2 regions of the Vibrio sp. 1978 genome follow, and region 1 is predicted to be linked to the other one. Evidence: predicted binding sites of a transcription regulator. Region 1 holds the regulator's gene; the other holds the start of a gene.
The links. Region 1 encodes PurR, which represses purine synthesis genes. Its sites were predicted from a motif close to TNANGNAAACGTTTNCNTNA; they were not measured.
Positions count from the first base shown of each region.

Region 2: a site for PurR is predicted at 1,443-1,462, ahead of R8N49_RS04225 (phosphoribosylaminoimidazolesuccinocarboxamide synthase). Genes of this name have one in related genera too.

Region 1 covers NZ_JAWPOP010000003.1:319,552-324,041, forward strand. The annotation lists gene torR (two-component system response regulator TorR) at 1-209, opposite strand, end outside; gene torD (molecular chaperone TorD) at 476-1,123, shown strand; gene purR (HTH-type transcriptional repressor PurR) at 1,592-2,596, shown strand; cyclic di-GMP riboswitch class I at 2,884-2,973, shown strand; gene R8N49_RS05215 (TfoX/Sxy family DNA transformation protein) at 3,090-3,680, shown strand; gene R8N49_RS05220 (TVP38/TMEM64 family protein) at 3,795-4,481, shown strand.
Region 2 covers NZ_JAWPOP010000003.1:94,787-99,276, reverse strand. The annotation lists gene R8N49_RS04230 (alkaline phosphatase D family protein) at 1-144, shown strand, start outside; gene R8N49_RS04225 (phosphoribosylaminoimidazolesuccinocarboxamide synthase) at 223-1,326, opposite strand; gene R8N49_RS04220 (SulA-like leucine-rich domain-containing protein) at 1,530-1,922, opposite strand; gene R8N49_RS04215 (hypothetical protein) at 2,335-2,517, opposite strand; gene R8N49_RS04210 (J domain-containing protein) at 2,695-3,669, opposite strand; gene R8N49_RS04205 (OmpA family protein) at 3,746-4,405, opposite strand.

The DNA of each region.
Region 1 (4,490 bases):
CTACGTAACTCACGAGTAAGCATCAGGCCGTCTTCACCAGGCAGGTTAATATCCAGCATGATCAGGTCTACATCGCCCGCTTGCAAAACTTCACGCATTTCTGCGCCACTCTCTGCTTCGCTGACTTGGTAGCCCTCATTTTGGAAATATCCCGCAAGCTTACTACGAGTTACAACATCATCTTCTACGACTAATACGTGATAGCTCATTTACACCACTTTTCTGTCTTCTTATTATCCAAGACGTATTCTATTCATAACTAGTAACATTTCTAGTCATAGATACATTAAAACGCAAGATTTAGCGTTTTTATTGATTCAAAACAAGCTTGCCCATTGCTATTAATAAACGGTCATTTTTGACCATAAAACATAACAATTATAGTTACTGCTATTCATTTTAATTGATTACACTTAGGGGATATCCCTAATTGACTTTGTGATGCATGACTTGAAGCATCATTCAGGAGCCCAAAATGCAAGAAGTGAAAGCTTTTAATGAAAAACGCGCTGAAATTTACTGGTGGTTTTCGAGCTTGTTCGCAAAAGAACTAACAGAGAAAGAATTGGAAGCCTATCACAGTGTTGAAATTCGCAGTTTTCTCGCAGGTTTAGGTGAAAATGAGTCGCTGAAACCAGCTGTTGATAGCCTAGTTGATGCATTGAATCGGTTACAAGATCGTGAAGATGCACAACTAGAGCTTGCAGCTGACTTTTGTGAACTGTTTTTGAAGACAGAAAAATACGGCGCTCTTCCTTACGCATCCATGTACATTGGTGAATCAGGTTTACTGAATGACAAGCCAGCTGAGGAAATGGAAAAGTTGATGGCTGAATTTGGCGTTCAAGTAGACGAAAACCTAAAGGAACCTGCGGATCACTTAGCCGTTGAGCTCGACTTTCTCGGGAACATGATTATCCGCTCAAACGAGCTTGAACAAGAAAAACACATGGAAGAAGCCTTCGTTAAACAAAACGACTTTATCCAGCAACAATTGATGTCTTGGTTACCTCAGTTTTCAGACAAATGTAAAAAATTCGACGAATTTGGATTTTACTCGAGTGTCGCGAAACTATTAGTTGCATTTTGTAAACTAGACAGCGCCTACCTTCTTGGTGAATAATTGCCGCCTATTTTTAGGGAGCCTGCCTATCGGGCTTCCTGTATGCCTGAAAGTGACCAATTGTAAGTAACTTGGGTATAATATTCGTTTGCCTTAACTTAGCGCAAAGACGCTTGGTTATTTAGCAGTCAAAATGTGACTTCAAATACACAAATCTCTTGCTGAAAACATTGCTAGTCAGTCCACATAGGGCTAAAATGTGAGCGCAAACGATTAAATATGATTTATATGTAAACCGCTGAAATATAGCGGTTTTTGTGTTTTCTTAACAGGTTGATGGCAATTTCTCATCAGATAGAAAAAAGATAAAATTCATCGACCGATGCTGCTACGCACCCTTTTGTCGCACTTGGATCAACCGCTGCCGAGACACTTAGCGCCAATTTTAGATTGCTAGGTGTGAAACCATTAGAGCATCAGGTACATCCAATACGACATATTTCAGTAGCTCGATACAGGACACCATTTATGGCCACGATAAAAGACGTTGCTCGCTTAGCCGGCGTTTCCACTACGACAGTTTCGCACGTTATCAATAAAACGCGTTTCGTTGCAGAAGCAACGCAAGAAAAAGTAATGAAAGCCGTTGACGAGCTGAATTACGCGCCAAGTGCCGTTGCACGCAGCCTAAAATGCAACTCAACTCGTACGATTGGCATGTTAGTAACTCAATCAACTAACCTATTTTTCTCAGAAGTGATTGATGGCGTTGAGAGCTACTGTTACCGCCAAGGCTATACTCTGATTTTATGTAACACAGGCGGGATTTACGAAAAACAACGCGATTACATTCGTATGCTGGCTGAAAAGCGCGTTGATGGCATCCTAGTGATGTGTTCTGACTTAACCGAAGAACTAAAAGAGATGCTTGACCGTCATGCGGACATTCCTAAAGTGGTCATGGATTGGGGCCCAGAGAGCTCACAAGCAGACAAGATCATGGATAACTCAGAAGAAGGTGGCTACATTGCAACCAAACATCTGATTGACAATGGCCATACGGATATCGCTTGTCTAAGCGGTCATTTTGAAAAGCTTGCTTGCCAAGAGCGCATTGCAGGTTTCCGTCGCGCAATGAGCGAAGCGAACCTAGCTGTAAATGAAGACTGGATCCTTGAAGGTAACTTTGAATGTGATACGGCCGTATTAGTTGCAGATAAAATTACCGCAATGGACAAGCGCCCGACGGCGGTATTCTGTTTTAACGACACAATGGCTCTAGGCCTAATGAGCCGCTTGCAACAAAACGGGATCAAAATTCCTGAAGATATTTCAGTGATCGGCTACGACAACATCGAGCTTGCAGAATACTTCTCTCCACCGCTAACGACTATCCACCAACCTAAACGTCGTGTTGGTAAAAATGCATTCGAAATTCTACTTGAGCGTATCAAAGATAAAGAACACGAAAAACGAATTTTCGAAATGCAACCTGAGCTTGTAATTCGAAATACTGTGAAAAAAATGAACTAAATTTTACTGTATTTAACCGTGTTAAATAAGCGCTCTACAGGGGCGCTTATTTTTTTGGAAAAATTAAGCATTCTCTAATACTTCACACCGCTCTAATAACAATTGACTAACGTTAACTCCCTGTTTTATATAAATGTAATATATATTAAGAACTCCTTTTCAAAGGCCAATTTGCACCTTTCCATATGCAAAATAGAGCATTCAATCTATCATTTTTATTGAACCAAAATCACATTTTTAACGCTAAACCGTGATGTTAATTCAATATAAGAAGTATGCTCATTGTGTCACGCACAGGGCAAACCATTCGAAAGAGTGGGACGCAAAGCCTCCGGCCTGAACCATATTACGATATGGAAGGTAGCGGGGTTACCGATGGCAAGTGTGTAAGCAATGACTTTACTCTGTAATGACATTGTTTTTACGCATGTTTGCTACTCTCTCGGACCTGACTTTTGGTGGCGTAATATTAATTACACCGAGATAACAAAACATGGATAAACCGATACTCAAAGACTCTATGAAGCTATTTGAGGCACTTGGTAATATCAAGTCGCGCTCAATGTTTGGTGGCTTCGGACTATTCGCTGATGAAACAATGTTTGCACTAGTGGTAAACAATCAGCTTCATATCAGAGCAGACCAAAAAACTTCATCTGACTTCGAGAAACAAGGGCTAAAGCCTTACGTTTATAAAAAACGTGGCTTCCCAGTCGTTACAAAGTACTACGCTATTTCCAGCGATTTATGGGAATCAAGCGAACGCTTAATCGAAGTAGCGAATCAATCATTGAAAAAGGCAAAGCTTGAGAAAGAACAGCAAGCAAGTACAAAGCCTAACCGTTTGAAAGATTTGCCTAACTTACGACTGGCTACCGAGCGCATGCTAAAAAAAGCCGGCATCGAATCCGTAGAGAAGCTTGAAGAGGAAGGTGCGCTTAACGCCTATAAAGCGATAAGAGATACGCACTCTGCAACCGTCAACATTGAGTTGCTATGGGCACTAGAAGGTGCTATCAACGGCACTCATTGGAGTGTGGTACCTCAAGCTCGCCGAGATGAGTTGATGAACGGCCTCCAATAAAAGTCGGCCTAAAAACTATCTTGTAAAACCGCAGTCTAATCTGCGGTTTTTTTGTGAAATTTTTTCGGTTTTCCTACTGTCTTATTACATATATCCCAAATTGGAATCAAAATTATGAATAAGAAACTGATATTAGGTCTCATCCTACTAGCGGCTATCGTCTTTTTAGGTATTAACTTTGGCCAGTATTTAACCTTAGAGAATGCAAAAGCCCAACAAGAAGCACTAACTACATACATCGATCAGAATTTTGTATTCTCGGCTGCGATTTACTTTTTTACCTACATTGCAATTACCGCTTTTTCTATCCCAGGAGCGGCAGTAGTCACCTTACTTGGTGCAGCCTTATTTGGTTTTTGGACAAGCTTGCTACTTGTTTCTTTCGCTAGCACTATGGGGGCAACACTGGCCTTCTTGAGCAGCCGATACTTATTGCGTGACTGGGTACAAAACAAATTCGGAAATAAACTCAACGCAATTAATCAAGGTGTTGAAAAAGACGGAGCTTTTTATCTATTTTCCTTGCGTCTAATCCCTGTATTCCCTTTCTTTCTAATCAACTTACTGATGGGCTTAACACCGATGTCTATAGGTAGATTTTATCTCACTAGCCAAATAGGTATGCTGCCAGGCACAGCCGTATATCTGAATGCAGGTACTCAATTAGCAACAATTGAAAGCCTATCGGGCATTGTTTCACCCGCAGTATTAGCGTCTTTTGCGCTATTGGGACTATTTCCAATCATCACTAAATGGGTTATGAATAAAGTAAGGCCGACACCAAGTCAGCAAAACTCGTAATTGGTGAAG
Region 2 (4,490 bases), 220 kb from region 1:
CAGCGTGGCTTTATGCGCGTTACTTTTACGCCCGACAAGGCAGAGTCGACCTGGTATTTCGTATCAACGATTAAAGACAAAACATATCAGGTGACGACCAAGTCAGCCTCTACAACAGATGGCACTACGTTAAATATCGGCTAAACTGAGCCTAATACGAAAAAAGTCCGCAAGCTAGTGCGGACTTTTTATTGGAAAGCATTTAGCAATCTAGCGACAGTGCTAGTCAATCAATCCGTATTCTTTGCTCAGAACTTCGATGATTTCCGCTTTCGGATTCTCACTCAAATGAATCGGCTTGCCTGTAATCTTCTCGGCAATACCAATGTAGGTGCTCGAAATCGCCATCAAAGATTCGACGGGTAAAGCATTATCACGAGCGAGTGCTTCACGCTCTGGCATACGTTCTTTATTTAGCAAGATATCTGGGTCAGGGAAGTGGTTAAGTAGGAACTGGCGGAAACCTTCTTTTGAGTTCTCTACGATGTGACCTGCTTGGTACTCTTTAGCATCCCATATACGAGACGAGTCTGGTGTACCCACTTCATCCATGTAAATCAGCTTTTCATTGCCAGCAGCATCATGAACATAACCAAATTCGAATTTGGTATCGACAAAGATTTGGTCAATTGCTTCTAATGCTTGGCTGATAACGTTAAAGCCTTCTTTCAGCAGTTTTTCGTAGAGTGCGATATCGTCCGCACTTGAGAAGTTAAATGCTTCGTAGTTGTCTACGATATTTTGACGAGTAATATTAACGTCATCCGCTTCTGGCACACCGGGAATGCCTTTTAGAATGCCTTTTGTGGATGGGGTCATTAGCAACTCTGGCAGTGCTTTGTCTTTTTCTAACCCTTCAGGAAGTTGGATTCCACAAAACTCGCGCTCGCCATTTGCGTAAGCGCGCCACATCGAACCCGTGATGTATTTGCGGCAGATGGCTTCGATTTTTACCGGTTTGGCTTTTTGTACAATCCAAACAAAAGGGTGAGGAATGTCTAGAATATGGCTATCTGCTAAGCCATTTTCTTTGAACAGTTTGAACCAGTGATTAGAAATCGCATTAAGCGCAGCCCCTTTACCCGGGACACCATTAAGACCACCTTCAGCATGCCAAATACAATCGAACGCAGAGATTCGGTCGCTAATCACCATGATAGCCAAAGGCGCATCTGGCGCGACATTGTATCCTTTTTCTTTGATCAGTCGGGCGCTGTCTTCATCAGTTAACCAGTAAACTGAACGAACTTTTCCACTATGAACGGGTTTATGGGTGCGAATTGGCAGGTCGTCATTGACGGCAAGTACTTGATTAGCAAGGCTCATTGCGACATTCCTATCATCTTAATCAAACGTCAGAAAGAGAAGATATTCAGCAAAATGTGGGCGCTGAATAAATCGAATGTGGGCATCATACCAGAACTATTTTAACTCGCCAGAGAAAAAGCAAACGTTTGCCTATTTTCTTTAACACAAAAAAAGCCCCCTTAAAAAGGAGGCGAGATGCAGGATGGATAACGTCGAACTTATTAGTGGTACTTATTAACTCTGCCTTCGACGAAAAAGACTTCACACTGATAGCGCTGCGCCATGTCGCGCAACATAGATTGATTCATAAGTGCAATTTTATTGGATGCGACAACAGCACTGGCATTGCCTGATCGGATGGCTTTTATCACGATCTCGACTTCTGAAAGCTGTTGAGAGGGCTTCATTTGAATAACGTTTTTACAGCAAATATTAGAAGCAGTGAGTTGTTCAAAGTCTGGACGAGGGCAGTCTGCTGTAAACAAAATCCATTGTTTCTGCTGCGATAAAACAGCCAGCTTAGATAGAAGCTGATCCGAAACGGCCATGGGCTTAGTTGCTTGTGCCAATACGTTGTAACGAGAGTATGTATGAGATTGACTTTGTAACTGCATCTTACTGTTCCTTTATACATGCTGTATGCCTATACAGTAGTTTGTTTTGGCGACCTGATCAACAAGTTTCTCAAAAGTTATTTGCGGTTTTTTGAAAAGGAAATAAAAGAATTTTACTTTAAGTAATTGAATTTATTTGTTTATTTTTTATTTCTGATATGTCTAACATCAATTTAAAAATGTGAGGTGAGTAGAAAGTTGGACGAGAGACATACAGGGGTTTACTACTGTATATACAGGTGTTTTTCACGGACAGTGGTTTGTATACAGTGGAAGAGGGCTGATAACCGATGCGACATGCTATGTAGGATAGGAGGGAATACGAGATAGAGATTGGAAATAGGCTTGGGAGATCAAAAAAGCGCCTTATAAAAGGCGCTTTTGAAAATCAGTTCCATTGATTCCGTCTTGCTTAGCTCGCTCGTTGCAAACGTTCGCGCATTTGCAATTCGCCTTGGTTAAATAGGCGCACGTCGATTTTTGCCATATCGTAACAAGCTTTACATGAGTAGTGGTGCTTGCCATCTAAATAATCGTGACGAGTTACAAGACTAGGTTTTTTACACCAATCACAGGTGCCTTCTTCAGTGAACATTGATTTTCTCCCCACCTAGATTAATTTGAGTCGTTAGGTGTTATTTTGCGCCGGGCATTATGGCATAAAAGCGCGACTTAAGTTAAATGTCTGTTAATTTCTTTGAGAGGGAGATCGATTGCGGTGTTTGATTATATGGGAATAAAAGCATGGTAGCCAAAGTATCCTGACCTATTTTTACTGTTTTGTAACATTTTGTGAGACGAGCTTAAAGGCATGATTGAGTCGCTTCATTTCTTCTTCACTGCCCCTTGTGTCAGGATGATAAAGCTTTGATAACTGTCTATAGCGTAGCTTGATTGCCTGTAAATCAGGGATGGTTTGTGGTGTGTAGCCAAACATAGCACACGCGACGCTTAGCTTATGGTTTTCTGCCTGAGTTTTGGATTTCTTAAATTCTCTGAATACTTTCTCTAACTGACGCTTCAGTTGCTTGTTCGTAAACTCTAGCTCTTTTATTTTTTCCGCCATTCGTTGATTTTGGCTTTCCCCTTTGGCTTCACGCGCTTTTCTATTCTGCTTGAGTTTTTTGATCACGAGGAAACTTAAGCCGCTGATGATGAGTATCGCCGCTAGCCAAATCAGCCATAGAAACGGCGAGTGTTCTACTTTGGGGTTTGCAACTGTGCTTTTCTCTTCCTGTGCTTGCTCCGCCTTTTTATCGAGCGACTTTATTTGCGAGACTTGTTTAGCTCGCAGTTGGTTGAAGCGCTGCTCTAACAGTTGATTATAAGCCTGTTCTGCTGCTGGATTATGCTGAGAAGCCATTTGATACAAGGCTTCAGTCAATTGAGAAGTTGTGACCTTATCTGGATTGCGCTGAATAAAATCGGCGAGAAGAAAGCCACGATCGGTTGGGTCATTGAGTGCGATAGAGGTTAGCCAATATAACGCTTGTGTTTCATTTTTTTCACCATTGATCCCTTTAGCAAAGTCGTTCGCGAGCTGTTTTTGTGCAGGGAGGTAACCTTGGTTGGCGGATTGCTCTAGCCAGTAGCGCGTTTCTGGTGAGGCTTCAGCTTCGTTTGATGCCAATAATTGTTGTGCGTACTCGTATTGTTCGATGGGGTCATTTGGAGCTTGAGAGGCAAGCGAGTAACCAGAAAAGCTGAGGCTAAATAAGCAGAGTAGGGCAGACGTTTTGACAGACATTAATATGTCAGGCCTAACGATAATGGTTAGGCCTGCTCCGGTAATTTTTTATTATTACCGTTATGGTGCAACCAAATTACTTCAGTGGCAAGATCTGGATTTCAACACGACGGTTGCACGCACGACCTTCAGAAGTTTGGTTTGAGCAAATTGGGTTACGTTCGCCGTAGCCGCGTGCAATTGCACGACCAGGTGCAACGTTTTGAGATACTAGGAATTGACGTACGGACTCTGCACGGCGCTCTGACAACGTTTGGTTGTATGACTCACTACCTGTGCTATCCGTGTAACCGTCAATAACGAGACTGGTATCTGGGTACTCAACTAGGATGCGAGCAACACCGCGTAGAGTATTATGGATACTAGCATCAAGCTGGTAAGAGCTTGAAGAGAAGCCGATACCGTTTTCCATACGCAGTAAAAGCTGATTTTCACCAACACGCTGAACTTGTACGCCAGAGTTTAGCAAAGCGCGACGTAACTCCGCTTCTTGTTGGTCAAAGTAGTAACCAACGCCAGCGCCAGTCGCTCCGCCTGCGGCTGCACCAATGAGTGCATGCTGACGACGTTCTTTAGCATCATCACCCGTTGCTAGGCCGATTGCTGCGCCAGCGATCGCACCAATAAGCGCGCCTTGCGTGGTGGAGTTAGTTTCGTATTCACCCGTTGTTGCATTTTGGCGTTGAGTGGCTTGACAGCCAGTAAGAGCTAGCACTAGAGCTAGTGCAATAGGCATCTTTTTCAAGGGAAAATCTCCGTATAAAACTGAGGCGAAACCATGCCTCATAATGGGATGCGAATTATGAATAAACAAGCATTAA